2 regions of the Caballeronia sp. PC1 genome follow, and region 2 is predicted to be linked to the other one. Evidence: predicted binding sites of a transcription regulator. Region 2 holds the regulator's gene; the other holds the start of a gene.
The links. Region 2 encodes LexA, which represses DNA repair genes until DNA is damaged. Its sites were predicted from a motif close to ACTGTATNNNNATACAGT; they were not measured.
Positions count from the first base shown of each region.

Region 1: the regulator LexA is predicted to act here: its motif matches at 7,338-7,355, upstream of recA (recombinase RecA).

Region 1 is NZ_JAJUBH010000001.1:2,124,428-2,134,270, forward strand. It holds gene LY284_RS10190 (PglL family O-oligosaccharyltransferase) at 1-398, opposite strand, end outside; gene LY284_RS10195 (pilin) at 595-1,185, opposite strand; gene LY284_RS10200 (TerC family protein) at 1,294-2,004, opposite strand; gene sucD (succinate--CoA ligase subunit alpha) at 2,113-2,994, opposite strand; gene sucC (ADP-forming succinate--CoA ligase subunit beta) at 3,093-4,274, opposite strand; gene LY284_RS10215 (DUF2889 domain-containing protein) at 4,383-5,024, opposite strand; gene recX (recombination regulator RecX) at 5,151-6,146, opposite strand; gene recA (recombinase RecA) at 6,166-7,236, opposite strand; gene LY284_RS10230 (response regulator transcription factor) at 7,522-8,256, shown strand; gene LY284_RS10235 (sensor histidine kinase) at 8,262-9,839, shown strand.
Region 2 is NZ_JAJUBH010000001.1:1,256,436-1,266,278, forward strand. It holds gene lysM (peptidoglycan-binding protein LysM) at 1-167, shown strand, start outside; gene LY284_RS05975 (asparaginase) at 231-1,223, opposite strand; gene LY284_RS05980 (CysB family HTH-type transcriptional regulator) at 1,266-2,192, opposite strand; gene LY284_RS05985 (sulfate/molybdate ABC transporter ATP-binding protein) at 2,220-3,275, opposite strand; gene cysW (sulfate ABC transporter permease subunit CysW) at 3,292-4,188, opposite strand; gene cysT (sulfate ABC transporter permease subunit CysT) at 4,185-5,069, opposite strand; gene LY284_RS06000 (sulfate ABC transporter substrate-binding protein) at 5,158-6,180, opposite strand; gene lexA (transcriptional repressor LexA) at 6,428-7,105, shown strand; gene LY284_RS06010 (hypothetical protein) at 7,302-7,628, shown strand; gene LY284_RS06015 (DUF2939 domain-containing protein) at 7,709-8,317, shown strand; gene LY284_RS06020 (universal stress protein) at 8,336-8,845, opposite strand; gene nodI (nodulation factor ABC transporter ATP-binding protein NodI) at 9,176-9,843, shown strand, end outside.

The sequences.
Region 1 (9,843 bases), 870 kb from region 2:
ACACGAAGCGTCTTCTCCGCAAGGCCCGCGCGCACGAGTCCGAAGCCCGTATGCACCGCGACGAAGGACGCGAGCAGAAACGCGCCGCCGAGCCAGTTCATCGACGGCTGAGCGACCGGCAACAGCACCGTCTGCGCGACGAGCAGCAAGCCGAAGGCGAGCGGCATCAGCGCGACGACCGGCGAGGCGAACGGCACTTTCGGCTCGGATACGCGCACGAGCAGCGCGACCGTCGCGCCGAGCGCCAGATAGAGCGCAAGCGCGCTGTACTCGGCGTAGAAGGTCGGAATCGGATACGTGTGGTTGACGACCGCGTAAGGGAACGTCAGCGCAAGGCACAGAACGGCAAAACAGAGAAAGCGCGCGTATTGGGACGATTGGGAAGATTGGGAAGGCATGAGGGACTGGGAACGTCGGCGACCGGCGCACTATACAAAACTTTGCCCCGGCTGTCCGGCGAACGGCCGGATTTGCTACGAAATTGCCGCCTTTCCCGCAAAAACGACGTGTGCGAGCGCGCGGCGGCACCGTAATTCCTGCCGCCGCGCGTCACGCCTCATGCCTTCATGCGCGCGCCTGCACGCTCAAGCACGCTCAGGCACGGCACTCCGGCGGCGCCAGATTGGCGGGCAAGGTCGGCGCCAGCGCAGGCAGTGGCCCCGCGCCCGGGGCAGGCAGCGACGATGCGCTCTTCGCGCCCGCGAAACATTCCCATGTCACCGAACCCGGCTGCACCGCGCCGCGACTGAGCGCGATGCGCGCGGTCGGCGTATCGGCGTTGTCGGGCGTCGATGGCACGAGCACCAGCGTGTTCGATCCGGCCGGCGCGACGCGCGTCGTGTAGGCGATCGTGATTTGTCCCGTGTCGCTGTCCACATGAATCGATTCGACGTTGCGCGTGCCCGGCGGCGAAGCATAGCCGCCCGCGAGATCCGCGCCGCTCGCCGTGTTTTCCGCCACCGCGAGCCGCGCCGACGCCGCGAGCGCCATGCCCTCGCCCACGCGGCTGCGCGCCAGATAATCCTGATACGCGGGTATCGCATACGCCGCGATCACGCCGACGATCGCCAGCACGATCATCAGTTCGATCAGGGTGAAGCCGCGCGAAAGCGCTGCCCGCGCGCGTCCAAGCCATACTGCGTACCGCTGTCGCGGCACGCTCACATCACACACCATCGTCGTCATTGCTGCTCCCAGAAGATCGAAAAGCGTCCGCCGCGCAATGCGGACAGACGCTTCGATCGTATTGAGAGCGCGGGACGAGCGACAGTCGGCCGGACGGCCTAGGCATCTTTACCCGGTCGCGCGATTGCCGTCGGCGAGCGCGCGGCGTCTGAGCAACCAGCCCACCCCGACGACGAAGAGCGCGCCGGCCACGCGCGCCGCGTATCCGACGATGTCGGTATTGAGCGCCGGCCAACGGTCGATGAACGGATCGTCGATGATGAGCCCGCCCGCGATCCACCCGAGCAAGGCCGCGCCGAGCAGCACGACGACAGGAAAGCGGTCGAGCAGCTTCAGCACCAGCGTGCTGCCCCACACGATCAGCGGAATGCTCACGATCAGACCGAAGATCACGAGCGCGAGCCGATGACGCGGGTCCGCCGCCTCGGCCGCGCCCGCGATCGCGATCACGTTGTCTAGGCTCATCACGGCATCGGCGATGACGATCGTCTTCACAGCCGCCCACAGCCGGTCGGACGCGTCGATGTGATGCTCGTCGTGATCCGGCTGCATCAGCTTCACGCCGATCCACAGCAGCAGCACACCGCCGACGAACTTGAGGAACGGGACGTCGAGCAGCATGACCGCGAAGGCGATCAAGATCACGCGCAACAGAATCGCGCCGAGCGTGCCGAGGACGATGCCGCGCGTGCGCTGCCGGTCGGGCAGATTGCGGCACGCGAGCGCGATCACGACGGCGTTGTCGCCGCCGAGCAGGATGTCGATCACGATGATCTGAACGACCGCGCCCCAATGAAGCGTCGAGAAGAATTCAAGCATGAGGCAAAAATAAAAAAGCGAGGAAGCAGCGCTCCCTCGCTTTTTGTCGGCTTATACGAAAGGAATCAGTAAGAGTACCAAAGCCTCGCGTATTTTGCCCGCTTCGATTTAGAGAACCGACTTCAGGAGACGCGCCATTTCCGACGGATTCTTCGTGACCTTGATGCCGCACGCGTCCATGATTTCCAGCTTCGCGTCAGCCGTGTCAGCACCGCCCGAGATCAGCGCGCCGGCGTGGCCCATGCGCTTGCCCGGAGGCGCCGTCACGCCCGCGATGAAGCCGACGACCGGCTTCTTCATGTTGTCCTTGATCCAGTAAGCCGCGTTCGCTTCGTCCGGACCGCCGATCTCGCCGATCATGATGACGGCGTCCGTCTCCGGATCGTCGTTGAACATCTGCATCACGTCGACGTGCTTCAGACCGTTGATCGGATCGCCGCCGATACCGACCGCCGACGACTGGCCGAGGCCCAGCGCCGTCAGTTGGCCGACTGCTTCATACGTCAGCGTGCCCGAACGCGACACGACGCCAATGCGGCCCTTCTTGTGGATGTGACCCGGCATGATGCCGATCTTCAGCTCGTCCGGCGTGATCGTGCCGGGGCAGTTCGGTCCGAGCAGCAGCGTCTTGCGATTTTCGCGGCGCATGCGGTCCTTGATTTCGAGCATGTCGCGAACCGGAATGCCTTCCGTGATGCAGATCGCGAGATCGAGATCGGCTTCGACGGCTTCCCAGATCGCGGCTGCGGCGCCCGCGGGCGGCACGTAGATGACCGAAACGGTCGCGCCGGTTTCGGCCTTCGCTTCCTTCACGGACGCGTAGATGGGAATGCCTTCGAAGTCTTCGCCGGCCTTCTTCGGGTTCACGCCCGCGACGTAGGCTTCACGGCCGTTCGCGTATTCGCGGCAGGCGCGCGTGTGGAACTGACCGGTTTTGCCGGTGATGCCCTGCGTGATGACCTTCGTGTCTTTGTTGATCAGAATCGACATGTAGTGACCTCTGTTCGTTTGGCGTCGCCAAAGCCTGGGCTTTGCGCCGCCATTCGTATCTGGTGGAACGCTCTCTTAGGCTCGTCAAGCGAACGCGCTTACTTGCCTTCGGCTGCCGCGACGACCTTCTGTGCGGCTTCTTCCATGCTGTCCGCCGAGATGATCGGCAGACCCGAGTCGGCCAGCATCTTCTTGCCGAGGTCCTCGTTCGTGCCCTTCATGCGCACGACGAGCGGCACCTTCAGGTCCACCGCCTTCGACGCAACGATCACGCCTTCCGCGATCACGTCGCAGCGCATGATGCCGCCGAAGATGTTCACCAGAATCGCCTTCAGGTTCGGATTCTTCAGCATCAGCTTGAAGGCTTCCGTGACCTTCTCGGTCGTCGCACCGCCGCCGACGTCGAGGAAGTTGGCCGGTTCGCCGCCGAAGAGCTTGATGGTGTCCATCGTCGCCATCGCCAGACCCGCGCCGTTCACCAGACAGCCGATGTTGCCGTCGAGCGAGATGTACGCGAGATCGAACTTCGACGCTTCGACTTCAGCCGGATCTTCTTCGTCCAGATCGCGGTACGCGACGATTTCCGGATGACGGAAGAGCGCGTTCGAATCGAAGTTGAACTTGGCGTCGAGCGCGATGACCTTGCCGTCGCCGGTCACGATCAGCGGGTTGATTTCCGCGAGCGATGCGTCGGTTTCGAAGAACGCCTTGTAGAGGCCTTGCAGGATCGCGCGCGCTTGCGGGATCGATGCGTCCGGAATGCCGATCTTGCGTGCGAGGTCGTCGGCGTCCTTGTCCTGCAGACCCGTCGACGGCTCGACGGCGAACTTGTGCAGCAGTTCCGGCGTCTTTTCCGCGACTTCTTCGATGTCCATGCCGCCTTCGCTCGACGCCATCACGACGATCTTCTGCGAAACGCGGTCGAGCACGAGGCCGACGTACAGTTCCTTCTTGATGTCCGCGCCTTCTTCGATCAGCAGGCGGTTCACCTTCTGGCCTTCCGGGCCGGTCTGGTGCGTGACGAGCTGCATGCCGAGGATCTGGTTCGCGTATTCGCGGACCTGCTCGATCGACTTCGCGACCTTCACGCCGCCGCCCTTGCCGCGGCCGCCCGCGTGGATCTGCGCCTTGACGACCCAGACCGGGCCGCCCAGCTCTTCCGCGGCCTTGACCGCATCGTCCACCGAGAACACGGGTTTGCCGCGCGGGACCGCGACGCCGAATTTCCGCAGGATTTCCTTACCCTGGTACTCGTGAATCTTCATGCGTGATTCCTTCAGTCTGAGAGTTGGAGTGAACTTCTGTTTGCTTGAACCGCTGATTCTTCGATTCTTTTTTTTCGAATGCCGTGCGTACGCGCGAGCGCTGCTCACGCGCGATAAATCGGGCTATGTCTCCGGCCTGTCCTGCACCGCTGTCGGTGAGTCTGTCTTGTCCGCGGGCGCGTAACCGAACCAGCGCGGGTAATGTTCCTTGACCGCGGGTCCGTCGAAACGCAATGCGTGACAACGGCCGAGCTGAAACGGCGGCTCGTCGTGAGGCGCGGCCGCATCTGGGCTCGTTTCGTCAGTTCGCTTGAAGGGATTGCCGTCCTCGATCTTCCAGACGTCGCCGGCGAATGCCTGGACGGCCGCGGTCGGGAGGACGCCGCACAACTCGGTGAGATGCGTGCAGCCGGCCGTGCCGCGCAATACCTTATTGGCTTCGCGGCGAAAACTCTGGAGCAGATTGAGGCCGATGAGCTGGCGATAGGCGGAATTGGACTCGGCGCACTGACCGCCATAGGGCGTCCAGTCGGACGAGGCCTCGGCGTCGACGATGGTGAGCTTGCGGTCGATGGTGATGCGCAGCCAGAGTTCATGGATCGGCAGGCCGTTGGGCCGGACGCCCGCCGCGAGTCGAACGTCGCGCGGCTTCTCATCGGTTAGACAGGCTTCGATGTCCCAGAGGCCGTCTTCGCGCTCGAACGCTTCCAGCCGAATCGCGCGACGATGACGCAGCTGTCGGGAAGCGGGAGGGGAGAGAGGCATGCTGGGAGTGAGCCGGTACGGGGAAAACCGTGCAATTTTAGCATATTGGGTATTCCTGGCCGGGCATGCGCCTGACGAAAGGAACGTGCGTGCAGATCGGGCCGTGGCGAGCAGCCGGCGCGGCGCTCAATCGTCGATGGGCTCGTCGGTCCAGTCTTCCTCGCCGCCCTTGAGGATTTTGCCGATCGTGCCGCCCGAGAAACCGCGCGCGGCCAGAAAGCGCGCCTGCTTGGCCCGTTCGGCGGGCGTTTCGGGCAATACGCCGTACTTCTTTTCCCAGACGGCCTGCGCGCGCGCGGTTTCGGACTGCGCGAGCTTGTCAGCGGTTTCGCTGATGAGCGTGTCGCCGACGGCATGGCGCTTTAGTTCGTTGATGATCCTGCTGCCGCCCATGCGCGAAGCCCGCCGATGCACGACGCTTTCGACGAAGCGTTCGTTCGACAGCCAGCCGTCGCGCTCCAGGCTGTCGAGCAGCGTTTCGAGCAAGTCGGCTTCTTCGACGTACGGACGCAGCTTCCTCGACAGTTCCGCGCGGCTGTATTCGCGCCGCGACAGGAACGCGAGCGCGCGCCCTTTGAGCGAGCGTTGCGGACGTCGGGGATTGTTGGCTTCGCTTGCCGAGGTTTTGCGCGTGCGCTGGCTGGAGCGGCTGTAGACCGTTTCCTCGCGTGCGGGTGCTGCTGGCGCGCATTGTTCGAAGGGCTCGAAGGGATCGGCTTCTTCGAATGGGTCCGTAAAAGGTGTGAAGTCCGCTTTGTCGATATTGCTTGCGGACTCGGCGGGCGCACTACTGACGCTCGGCGCCTTGGGTTGCGCGGTCGCCTGCTTGAGCAATGCGCGCGCTTGATCGAGCCGCGCTGACCGGTCGTCTGCATTCGTCTGTGAGCCGGACGCGCCCCGCGCCCCGTCGACGCTCTCACCGAGAACAGCATCAGAAACGCGACGCGCCGACGCGAATGGCTCCGCGTCGGCGCGTTCCTTGTCACTGCGCTTGAATCTGCCCTGCTTCGACGATGCGCCACGCCGCTCGCTGCTTCGCTCGTAGCGGTCGGCGGAGTCGGAACCGTCGCCGGTTCCTTGATCCGCCGTATCAGCCTTCGATCCGGAGCGGCGCGTCTGCATCGTCCTTCAAGCTCGACGCTTACTCGCCGTCGGCCGCTTCAGCGCCCGCGACGACCGTCTCGCCCAATGCGGCCACACCCAGCGATTCGCGGATCTTGTTCTCGATCTCGCGCGCGATGTCCGGATTCTCGCGCAGGAATTCCCGCGCGTTGTCCTTGCCCTGACCGATGCGATCGCCGTTGTAGCTGTACCAGGCGCCCGCTTTGTCGACCAGCTTCGCCTGCACGCCGAGATCGATGATTTCGCCCTGACGCGAGATGCCTTCGCCGTAAAGAATGTCGAAGATGGCTTCGCGGAACGGCGGCGACACCTTGTTCTTCACGACCTTCACGCGCGTCTCGTTGCCGATGACTTCGTCGTTCTTCTTGATCGAACCGATGCGGCGGATATCCAGACGCACCGACGAGTAGAACTTCAGCGCGTTACCGCCCGTGGTGGTTTCCGGGTTGCCGAACATCACGCCGATCTTCATGCGGATCTGGTTGATGAAGATGACGAGGCAGTTCGTGCGCTTGATGGAGCCGGTGAGCTTGCGCAGCGCCTGCGACATCAGACGCGCTTGCAGACCCGGCAGCGAGTCGCCCATTTCGCCTTCGATTTCCGCCTTCGGCACGAGCGCCGCGACCGAGTCGATGACGATCATGTCGATGGAGCCGGAGCGCACCAGCGCGTCCACGATTTCGAGCGCCTGCTCGCCCGTGTCCGGCTGCGAGATCAGCAGTTCCGGCACGTTCACGCCGAGCTTGCCCGCGTATTGCACGTCGAGCGCGTGTTCCGCGTCGATGAACGCCGCGGTGCCGCCGAGCTTCTGCATCTCCGCGACCACTTGCAGCGTGAGCGTGGTCTTGCCCGACGACTCGGGACCGTAGATTTCCACCACACGGCCGCGCGGCAAGCCGCCGACGCCGAGCGCGATGTCCAGGCCGAGCGAACCGGTGGACACCACTTGAATGTCTTCGACCGCCTCACCCGCGCCGAGCCGCATGATCGACCCTTTGCCGAATTGCTTTTCGATCTGCGAGAGCGCGGCGGCCAGGGCCTTGCTCTTGTCCGCAGTCATTCCAGCCGGGCCTTTCTTGCTTTCTTCCATGAATCGTCCTTTGCTATGATGAACGGCGTCTGAGGCAGTGTTCGCGGGCTTTTCGACTGCTCATTGAGCTTCTCGAAGCCGTCCTTTACACTCACGCAGACACTGTATAAAAAAACAGTAGTTTTTGCAAGCTCGCAACTGCGTGGTGCTGCTTTTTTTCCACGCTTGCGCGCGCCGCGCAAAAACCACTAAACACCTGGAGACCGCCGCACCGGGCGACGAACGGTGCCGGCAATGCCGATGCGCTTCATCGCGCACGAAAGGCGTACAAAGGCGCACACGACGATGCGAATCCTCATTGCCGAAGACGACAGCATACTCGCGGACGGTCTCGTCCGATCACTCCGCCAATCGGGATACGCCGTTGACCATGTCAAGCATGGCGTCGAGGCGGACACCGCGCTCTCCCTGCAGACCTTCGACCTGCTGATCCTCGATCTCGGCCTGCCGCTCATGCCCGGCCTCGAAGTCTTGCGACGCCTGCGCGCGCGCAATTCGCAGATGCCCGTCTTGATCCTCACCGCGGCCGACAGCGTGGACGAGCGCGTGAAAGGCCTCGATCTCGGCGCCGACGATTACATGGCCAAGCCCTTCGCGCTCAACGAGCTCGAAGCGCGCGTGCGGGCGCTCACGCGCCGCGGCGCGGGCGGCGGCCCGACCGTCGTCAAGCACGGCTCGCTCTCGTTCGATCAGGTCGGGCGGATAGCTACCATCGGCGATCAGGTCATCGATCTTTCCGCGCGCGAGCTCGGCGTGCTCGAAGTGCTGCTGCAACGAACCGGCCGGCTCGTGTCGAAGGAACAGCTCGTCAATCACTTGTGCGAATGGGGCGAGGAAGTCAGCAACAACGCGATCGAAGTCTATGTGCATCGGCTGAGGAAGAAGATCGAGCCGAGCGGCGCGAAGATCATCACGGTACGCGGCCTGGGTTACACGCTGGAGAAGGCCGTGGCGTCGTCCAACGGTGCGGGCGCGCAGCCGTCCGGCGACTCGATGCCCGCCAGCCATCACTATAAGTAACCCGCATGGCGTCGCACGCGTCCACGGAAGCTCATCGGAAGGCAGAAGCGCGCGCCGATTCCGATTCCGACGCCGAACGCGACGCCCGCTACGCCAATCCCTTCGCGCCGCCCGACGAGCTGGAACCCGACAACGAAGCGCATCCGCGCTCGCTCTTCGGCGAGATTCTCGACTGGATGCTCGCGCCGCTTCTGCTGCTCTGGCCGATGAGCATCGCGGTGACGTATCTGGTCGCGAAGTCGATCGCGAACGGGCCGTTCGACCGCGCGCTCGAAGCCGATGCCTACGTGCTCGCGCGTCAGATCCAGCCGGTCAATGGCGTCGCCGAATTGCGGCTGCCCGACGCGACGCGCGATTTCCTGCGCGCCGATAACGTCGATCGCGTGTTCTTTCAGGTGCTCGGCACGCGCGGCGAACTCGTCGGCGGCGACCGCGACATGCCTTTGCCGCATGACGACGACCGTCCGCAGCCGGGCATCGTCGAATTTCGCGACGACGTACTGCGCGGCAACGACATCCGCGTCGCGTACACGACCGTCGATCTGCCCGGACTCGTGCCCGGACGCGATCCCGACAACGCGCAGCCGGTGCTCGTGCAGGTCGCCGAGACGCTCGACAAGCGCAGCCAACTGGCCAACGACATCATCAAGGGCGTGATCCTGCCGCAGTTCGTGATCCTGCCGCTCGCGATCATCCTCGTGTGGTTCGGGCTCTCGCGCGGGCTCGCGCCGCTGCACGCGCTGCAGTCGAATATCCGCGCGCGCCGCCCCGACGACCTCTCTCCGCTCGAAGCCGACCGCGCGCCGCCGGAGATCGCGCCGCTCGTTGCGTCGTTCAACGATCTGCTCACGCGCCTCGAACAGAACATGGAGTTTCAGAAGCGCTTTATCGCCGATGCCGCGCATCAGATGAAAACGCCGCTCGCGGGCCTGCGCATGCAAGCGGAACTGGCGATGCGCCAGGACGTGTCGGCGGAAGTGCAGCGTTCGCTCGAACAGATCGCGACGAGCTCCGAGCACGCCGCGCGTCTCGTCACGCAACTGCTCGCGCTCGCGCGGGCGGAAAATCGCGCGACGGGGCAAATCTTCTCGCGCATCGAGCTGACGACGCTCGCGCGGCTCGCCGTGCGCGACTGGGTGCAGGCCGCGCTCGCGAAGCGCATGGACCTGGGCTATGAAGAACCGCCGTTTCCGGTCGACGTGGAAGGTAACGTCGTCATGCTGCGCGAGATGCTCTCGAACCTGATCGACAACGCGATCCGCTACACGCCCGCCGGCGGGCGCATCACCGTGCGCGTGCGGACCGACGAGAACGATCTCGATCTCGTGCATCTGGAAGTGGAAGACACCGGTCTCGGCATCCCGCCCGCGGAACGCGCTCGCGTGGTCGAGCGTTTTTATCGCATTCTCGGACGCGAGGGCGACGGCAGCGGTCTCGGCCTTGCGATCGTCAAGGAGATCGCGGCGATGCACGGCGGCGCGCTCGCGATCGAGGATCACGTGTATCAGGAGAACCCGCGGCTCGCCGGAACGCTTGTCCGCGTCAGCCTGCAGCGGGTTTTTCCTGCCCGGGACAAACCCTGAGCGC
Region 2 (9,843 bases):
AGTCGCAGTACTACACCGTGGTGTCGGGCGACAATCTATGGAAGATTGCCGAGAAGTATTACGGCAACGGTTCGAAGAACGATCTGATCTTCGAAGCGAACAAGCCGATGCTGAAGAGCCCGGACAAGATCTACCCGGGTCAGGTGCTGCGCATTCCCGCCGCCTGATACCGCCGCAAGCATGACGCAAAAAACGCGAACCTCCGTTCGCGTTTTTTGTTTTCAGTACGCTCAGTACGTATCGAAGATGCGCTGCAGGTCTTTCGCGCCCGCGGCCAAAGCCAGCATCAGCAGCACGCGCGCCTTGTACGGATTGAGCGTGCCCGCGCTGATGGTGCCGAGCGCATCGTCGCTGGCCGCGCCGTTGCGCATCACGTGCCCCGAGCCCACGCGCGACGCGCGCACTACCGCGACGCCCTGCTTCACCGCATCGGCGATCGCCTGCGTGAGCGTCGCGTGCATCGAGCCATTGCCCGTGCCCGCCACGACGATGCCTTGCGCGCCCGCCGCGACGAGCGCATCGACCGTCACGCGCGAGGCATCCGCATGGCTCGTGACGACTTCCACCATCGGCCACTGATCGGCCACCGCGAATTCGCTCGCGGCGGTATGCGGCCGCAGGACCATGCGCTGAAATTCCACGCGCCCGTCCTGCACGAAGCCGAGCGCGCCGGTTTCGGGCGACCGGAACGCATCGACCGCGTAGGTGCTCGTCTTGACGACATCGCGCGCGCTGTGAATCTGGTTGTTGAACGCGACGAGCACGCCCTTGCCCGCCGCGTCCTTCGACGCCGCGACCGTCACCGCATTCAGCAGGTTCAGCGGGCCGTCGGCGGACAGCGCGGTCGACGGGCGCATCGCCGCCGTCAGCACGACGGGCTTCGTGCTCTTCACCGTGAGATGCAGCAGGTAGGCGGTTTCTTCGAGCGTATCGGTGCCGTGCGTGACGACGACGCCATCGATATCGTCCTGCGCGAGCACTGCATCGATACGGCGCGAGAGCGCCGTCCACAGCGCGGCGCTCATGTCCTTGCTGTCGATGCTCGCGATTTGCTCGGCGTGAATGCGCGCGACGGCCGACAACGCGGGCACGGCATCGAGCAATTTGTCGACGCCGACGACGCCCGCCTTGTAGCCCGCCGTCTTCGATGCATCGCCCGCTTGTCCGGCGATGGTGCCGCCCGTTGCGAGCACGGCGATGCGAGGTAGAGAAGAAGTGTTCATGCCGGCGATTGTAAATCAGCCGGCGCGCGACTCACGGTTCGATCAAGCCGCTTCGCGAAGCTGCGCGGCGATCTGCGCTTCGTCGAGTTGCGGTGCGAACATTTCGATCAGCCGGTACGCGTACGCGCGCAGGAACGCGCCCTTTCTCAGGCCGACGCGCGTCGTGCTGGCTTCGAACAGATGCTGCGTATCGAGCGCGACCAGTTCGGTGTCGCGCTTCGCGTCGTACGCCATCGCCGCGACGATGCCGATGCCCATGCCCAGCTCGACATACGTCTTGATGACGTCGGCGTCGATCGCGGTCAGCACGATGTCGGGAATCGCGCCCGCGCTCGCGAACGCCTGATCGACGTGCGAGCGGCCGGTGAAATCGGTGTCGTAGGTGACAATCGGATATTCGGCGATCTGTTCGAGCGTGATGTTTTCGCGCCCGACGAGCGGATGATCCTTCGGCACCACGACCGTGTGATGCCACGAATAGCACGGAAACGTGACGATGTCCGGATAACGGTCGAGCGCTTCGGTCGAGATGCCGATATCCGCTTCGCCGTTGATGATCATCTGCGCGATCTGCTGCGGGCTGCCCTGGCGCAGCGCGAGATGCACTTTCGGGAAGACTTCGGTGAACCGGCGGATAACCTTGGGCAACGCATAACGCGCCTGCGTGTGCGTCGTCGCGACGACGAGATGGCCGTTGTCCTGATCCGCGAACTGGCGCGCCACGCGCCGCAGATTTTCGGCGTCGAGCAGCATGCGCTCGATCAGTTGATGCACCTCTTTGCCCGGCTCCGTGAGACCGGTGAGCCGCTTGCCCCGGCGGATGAAGATATCGACGCCGAGTTCGTCCTCGAGATCCTTGATCTGCTTCGACACGCCCGACTGCGACGTGTAGAGCACGTTGGCGACCTCCGTCAGATTCATGTTCTGACGCACGGCTTCGCGCACGAAGCGCAATTGCTGGAAGTTCATTTCAGCCTCTCTATTTTTATGGTGTCTTCATTGCGCGGGAAACACGCGCAAGGCGCGCGGCACGGCGGTGACGCCATCGCCGATATCGAGCCTGAGCGCGCGCCATGCCTCGCGATCCAGTTCCGCCTCGATCACGCCGCCGCTGCCTTCGAGCTCGACGCGCACCGAGCCGCCGAGCGTCACGACGCGCCGCACGCCGACCGTGATGCCGTCGCGGTGCGCGCCATCGGCGGGATACAGCGCGATATCGTGCGGGCGCACGTACGCAAGCGCGCGGCCGCTGAAATGCGCATTCGCGGCGATCGGGCTCGCGGCGCCATCGGCGATGAAACCGTTCGCATCGACATTGCCCTGCAGCCGGTTCGCCGCGCCGAGAAATTCGTAGACGAACGACGTCTGCGGATGATCGTACACGTCTTGCGGACTGCCCACCTGCTCCACACGCCCGTGATTCATCACGACGATACGGTCCGCCACTTCGAGCGCCTCTTCCTGGTCGTGCGTGACGAAAAGCGTCGAGATATGCAGATCGTCGTGCAGACGGCGCAGCCAGCTGCGCAATTCCTTGCGCACTTTGGCGTCGAGCGCGCCGAAGGGTTCGTCGAGCAGGAGCACTTTCGGCTCGACGGCGAGCGCACGCGCGAGCGCGATACGCTGACGCTGCCCGCCCGAAAGCTCCGAGGGAAAACGCTCCGATAGCCAGTCGAGCTGCACGAGTTTCAGAAGCTCGTGCACCTTCTCGCGAATCACGGATTCCGCGGGACGCTCGCGGCGCGGCTTCACGCGCAGGCCGAACGCGACGTTCTCGAACACGGTCATATGGCGAAACAGCGCGTAATGCTGGAACACGAAGCCCACTTGCCGCTCGCGCGCGCCGACTTCCGCGACGTCCTCGCCGTGCAGCACGACCTGTCCCGCATCGGCGAATTCGAGGCCCGCGATCACGCGCAGGAGCGTGGTCTTGCCGCAGCCCGACGGCCCGAGCAGCGCGACCAGTTCGCCCGCCGGAAAGTCGAGCGAGACGTTGTCGAGCGCGGTGAAATCGCCGAAGCGTTTTTGCAGATTGCGAACGATGATGCTCATGATGGTGTCGGCCTCTTCAATTCTGTGCGGTGGCTTTGGCTTCGGTGACGGCTTGCGTCATGCGCCGCTCCGCGAGGAGCTTCAGCGCGAGCGTCACGAGCGCCAGCAGCGCGAGCAGCGACGCCACCGCGAAGGCAGCCGAGAAGTTGTATTCGTTGTAGAGAATTTCGACGTGCAGCGGCATCGTGTCGGTCTGGCCGCGGATGTGGCCCGAGACCACCGACACCGCGCCGAACTCGCCCATCGCGCGCGCGTTGCAGAGAATCACGCCGTAGAGCAGGCCCCACTTCACGTTGGGCAGCGTCACGCGCCGGAAAATCTGCCAGCCCGATGCGCCGAGCACATGCGCCGCTTCCTCTTCGTCGTTGCCTTGCGCCTGCATCAGCGGAATCAGCTCGCGCGCGACGAACGGGAACGTGACGAAGATCGTCGCGAGCACGATGCCCGGCACCGCGAAGATGATCTGCACGTCGTGCGCGGCGAGCCACGGACCGAACCAGCCCTGCGCGCCGAACATCAGCACGTAGATGAGACCGGAGATCACCGGCGACACGGAGAACGGCAGGTCGATCAGCGTCGTCAGGAGCGCCTTGCCCTTGAACTCGAACTTCGCGATCGCCCATGACGCGGCGAGCCCGAACACCACGTTCAACGGCACGGCGATCGCGGCTGTCATCAACGTCAGCTTGATCGCCGACCACGCGTCCGGGTCCTTCAGCGATTCGAAGTAATAGTCGATGCCCTTCGCGAACGCCTGCACGAACACGGCGGCGAGCGGCACGACGAGAAAGAGCGCCAGGAAGACGAGCGCGATGCCGGTCAGCAGCCAGCGCACCGCGCGCGGCTCGGTGACGGGATTCATGTTTTGCGCGTCGCGACGGGTCGCCGTTTGCAACGGAAGCACCTTGCTCATGCCGTTTCTCCCGCTGCCAGCGCGACACTGGCGGGCGCCGCGCCCGTCTTGCTCGTGCGCCGTTGCAGGAACCACTGCAGCGTGTTGATGAGCAGCAGCATCAGGAACGACACGCACAGCATCACCACCGCGAGCGCGGTCGCGCCGGCGTAGTCGTACTGCTCCAGCTTGGTGATGATGAGCAGCGACGTGATCTCGGACTTCATCGGCACGTTGCCCGCGATGAAAATCACCGAGCCGTACTCGCCGAGTGCGCGCGCGAACGCGAGCGCGAAACCGGTCAGAAGCGCGGGAAAGAGCGAAGGCAGCACGACGCGGCGGAAGGTGAGCCAGCGCGTCGCGCCCAGGCACGCGGCGGCTTCTTCCTGCTCGCGCTCGAAGTCTTCGAGCACGGGCTGCACCGTGCGCACGACGAACGGCAAGCCGATGAACGTCAGCGCGACGAGTACGCCGAGCGGCGTGAACGCGACCTTGATGCCGAGCGGCGCGAGATACTGCCCGATCCAGCCGTTGCCCGCGTACACGGCCGCGAGCGAAATGCCGGCCACCGACGTCGGCAGCGCGAACGGCAGATCGACGATCGCATCGACGATGCGCTTGAACGGGAACGTGTACCGCACCAGCACCCACGCGACGAGAAAGCCGAACACCGCGTTGATGAGGGCGCCGCCGAGCGCCGCGCTGAAAGTGAGCCGGTACGAGGCCAGCACGCGCGGCGATGTCACCGCGCGCACGAACTGCGCCCAGTCGAGCGTCGCGGTCTTCGCGAAGGTCGCGGCAAGCGGAATCAGCACCACGAGGCTCAGATACGCCACCGTGATGCCGATCGTCAGGCCGAACCCGGGAAGCGCGCTCGGCTTCCTGAATGTGAGGGTCGTCATCCTTGAGTCATCCTTGTTTGCGCGCCGGGGTCGGACGCGTCTTCTCGCGGGCGCGGCGTCTTATGCGCCGCGTCGCCGCTTCGTTCGCTTATTGCGGTTGATAGATCGAATCGAACACGCCGCCGTCCGCGAAGTGCGTCTTCTGCGCCTTGGTCCAGCCGCCGAACGTGTCGTCGATGGTGTAGAGCTTGAGCTTCGGGAACTGCTTCGTGAGCTCGGCCGGCACCTTGTCCGAGCGCGGACGATAGAAATTGCGCGCGGCGATCTGCTGGCCTTCGTCGCTATAGAGGTACTTGAGATACGCTTCCGCGAGCTTGCGCGTGCCGTGCTTGTCGACCACCTTGTCGACGACCGCGACCGGCGGCTCCGCGAGAATGCTCACCGAAGGCACCACGATCTCGAACTTGTCCGTGCCGAACTCCTTGAGCGACAGGAACGCCTCGTTCTCCCACGCGATCAGCACGTCGCCCTGCCCGCGCTGCACGAAGCTCGTCGTCGCGCCGCGCGCGCCGGAATCGAGCACGCCCGCGTTCTTGTACAGCTTCGTGACGAAGTCCTTCGCGGTCTGCTCGTTGCCGCCCGGCTTGTGCTGCGCATAGGCCCACGCCGCGAGATAGTTCCAGCGCGCGCCGCCCGAAGTCTTCGGATTCGGCGTGACGATGGAAACGCCAGGCTTCGCCAGATCGTCCCAGTCCTTGATGTGCTTCGGATTGCCCTTGCGCACGAGAAACACGATCGTCGAGGTGTAGGGCGACGCATTGTCCGGCAGACGCTTCTGCCAGTCCGCGCCGACGAGGCCCTTGCCCGCGAGCGCGTCGATGTCGTAGGCGAGCGCGAGCGTCACGACATCGGCCTGCAGGCCGTCGAGCACCGCGCGCGCCTGACCGCCCGAGCCGCCGTGCGACTGCTTGAACGTCACCGTCTCGCCCGTATCGGCCTTCCATTTTTTCGCGAACGCCTGATTGAAGTCTTGATACAGCTCGCGAGTCGGATCGTAGGAAACGTTCAGAAACGACGTGTCGGCATGCGCCGGTGCAGTCATGATCAGGCCCGCCGCGCCGAGCGTCGCCGCTGCCAGCAGCCTTCGCAATCCCGTGTTGATGCTTTGCATTCCCCGTTCTCCGTCTTATCGAATTGACGGAATCAGTCTATCGACGGGTCTATATGATTAGAAATAATCGTTTCTCACTTTTTTATACGTAAAACTGCTAAGAACCTTATTCCTGGGTGGAAGAAGCGCGAAGCGACGCGGCTTCGCGGCCGCACGGTCGAACTTAAAGTAAAGCTTGAAAAGTGGGCTATACTGTATAAAAATACAGTGATCTGTCCATTCATACAGTGCATCAGGGGCCTAGCCTGTGACCAGAACATCAAAACTTACCGCGCGGCAACAGCAGGTTTTCGAACTGATCCAGCGCGCGATCGACCGCACCGGCTTCCCGCCGACACGCGCGGAGATCGCGGCGGAGCTCGGCTTCAGTTCGGCGAACTCGGCTGAGGAACATCTTCGGGCGCTGGCGCGCAAGGGGGTGATCGAGCTGGCGGCGGGCTCGTCGCGCGGCATCCGGCTGCTCGGCGACGTGTCGCGCCTCGATCGCGCGGAGGATCTGCCGCATCAGTTCACGCTGCCGCATCAGAGCATCATGCAACTGTCGCTGCCGCTGGTCGGGCGCGTCGCGGCGGGCAGCCCGATCCTCGCGCAGGAGCATATCTCGCAGCACTACGCGTGCGATCCCGCGCTCTTTTCCAGCAAGCCGGACTATCTGCTCAAGGTTCGCGGCCTTTCGATGCGCGACGCCGGCATTCTCGACGGCGATCTGCTCGCGGTGCAAAAGCGCAATGAAGCGAAAGACGGACAGATCGTCGTCGCCCGTCTTGGCGATGACGTCACCGTGAAGCGCTGGAAGCGCCGGGCGGACGGCGTCGAATTGATTGCCGAGAACCCGGACTATGAAAACATCTTCGTGCGCTCCGGCAGCGGCGATTTCGCGCTGGAAGGCATCGCGGTCGGTTTGATCCGTTCGGGCGAGTTCTGACGGGGCAGCGGAGGGAGTGGCAGGCGGCAGAATAAATGTCGCCTCGCTCGTCACAAAGAGACAGAAAATGTCTCGGTGACAGCGGAAACTCTCTTCACACACTGCTTCGAACGCCCTCAGGCGTCTCAACTACAACAAGCATGACGGCCACCGCGCGCGGTGCGCCGCGGTGCGTCCTATCGTCTGGAGAGTCATCATGGAACGTTTTGCCCGTCTGCTGCCCTTCCGTCAATTCGGCCGCCTGCGCCATCTGCGCACGCTGATCGCGTGCGGCATGCCGCGCGCCGAAACCACGCCGGATCTCTTCGACGACATGCCCGCGCTGCCGTCCCGCCAGCCGGCTTTCGCGCGCGTGTCGTTGAACAGCGGTGTGCACGCGGAGCCCGCTCAACGCGCACCGGTGCGGGTCTATCGCGGGCAATCGCGCGTCATTCTGGTCGGCAAGATCGATGAAGTGTCGCGCATGATCGACCGTTGCATCGCCGAGGAAAGCGCGGAGCTCGCGGGCGGCATTCTCGCGTGAATGCACGATGCTCCGGGATTTATCGCGCATCGGCGTGGTCAATCCCGGATCACATTCTGCAAGAGAGGCTTCGCCGCCGCATGTCACGCACTTCCCGATCTGTTCTCACCGCGCTCGTCGTTCTGGTTCTCGTCGCGGCGCTCGGTTTCGTTTATGCGTCGCCGTATATCGCATTGAATCGCGTCAAGCGCGCAGCCGATGCGCGCGATGCGCAGACCGTCAATCAATACGTGGATTTTCCCGCGCTTCGCGCGAGCCTCAAGGACCAGGTCGCCGCGCTGCTCACGCGCCGCATCGATATCCAGAAGAGCGGCAATCCGCTTGCAATCATCGGTGCGATGATCGGCGCGGCGCTCGTCGGTCCTTTGGTGGATTCGTACGCGACGCCGGACGGCGTCGCTGCCATTCTGAACGGCATTCCGCCGCGCGGCGATCCCGGCGAGCGTCCGCCGCCCGCGGGCGACAGCGCAGCGCCGCACGACAACGCAGCGGCGAACGCGCCTTCCTCCGGCGTCGCGACCGCGCAACAGGCGCCTGCCGAGCCGCCGCAGACCACCGCCGGGTACAGGGACTTCAACACGTTCGTCGTCACCTATCGGCACGGCGCCGGCGATGCGCGTTACTCGGCGATCTTCCATCGCTACGGGCTCGTGTCGTGGAAGCTCGTTGCGGTCGATCTCGCCGGTTGATCCGGCACGCGTGCGAACTCAGGCGCCGGCTTCGGCCTTGACCGGCTTCGCCGCGTACGCCGCTTCGTCTTCCGCCTCGGCCGATTCGCCCGCCTGACACACGGCGACCAGAATGCTGCACTTCACGCGGTCGAGCAGCGGCGTGTTGCCCGCGCCCATCCACCAGCGCGCGAGCCCGCTGCGGCAGCGATGCCCCACCACGACGAGATCGACCTGAAGGCTCTCGGCGAGTGCCGCGATTTCGTCGATCGGATGCCCGAACGCGAAGTGCCCCTGCGCTTGCAGGCCGCGTTCGCGCAGCCACTCGACGCCCTCCTGGAGAATATCGCGCGCGGCTTCCTCGAAGCGGCCACAGGCCATATCGGTTAGCAGTCCGGCGCTCTGGGCGATGCTCGAACGCATATCCACCACCGCGAGCACGTGCGTCTCCGCGTTCAGGTCGAGCGCGAGATTGGCGCCCTGCCGCAAGGCCTTGCGGCCCTCTCTGGAGCCGTCGTAGCAGAGCAGGATCTTTCGATAGCTTTCCATCATGATCTCCCTGGCCAATGCCGTTCGCGTCCGCGCGCAGCCCAATGTGGCCGAATGCGTCTTCATCTTCGTGTGTCGCACCATGCGTGACAACGCTGGAAAACGCTAACCGAAGCAGCACGCTAGCTCGCACCGTGCCAGATCCGCGAGCCGCCCGGCGGACAAGCCTCTGGCAGTTTCAGCCGGAATCGGTTCGGGCCCACCGCGCACAGGTTTGACCCAGGAGCGCCGCTTGCGGTTGCACGCCGAGCGCCGCGCTGGTGCATTGGATTACACTAGCCCGCTGGATTTCCCTATGCGGTTTTGCGGCTTTTCCTGCGTCACGAATGCATGACTGATCAAACATTGCAAGCAACGACACGCACCGCCGGCGATGAAAGCGGCACGCGCGCCATCGAATTCACCGAAGTAAGGAAGCGCTACGGTGAGCGCACCGTCGTCGATGGCCTGTCGTTCGACGTGCGGCCCGGCGAATGCTTCGGGCTGCTCGGTCCGAACGGCGCGGGCAAGACGACGACGCTCAAGATGCTGCTCGGCATCACGTCGCCGGACAGCGGCGCGATCCGGCTCGTCGGCGAGCCGGTGCCCGCGCGCGCCCGTTTCGCGCGCGAGCGCGTGGGCGTCGTGCCGCAGTTCGACAATCTCGATCCCGATTTCACGGTGCGCGAGAACCTGCTCGTCTTCGGCCGCTATTTCGGCCTGACGGGCGCGCGCATGAACGCGCTCGTGCCTTCGCTGCTGGAGTTTGCGCGGCTGGAGAGCAAGGCCGATGCGCGCGTCGGCGAGTTGTCGGGCGGCATGAAGCGGCGTCTCACGCTTGCGCGCGCGCTCGTCAACGATCCCGATGTCCTCGTGATGGACGAGCCGACCACGGGCCTCGATCCTCAGGCGCGGCACCTCATCTGGGAGCGCTTGCGCTCGCTGCTCGCGCGCGGCAAGACGATTCTCCTGACGACGCACTTCATGGAAGAAGCCGAGCGCCTGTGCGACCGGCTCTG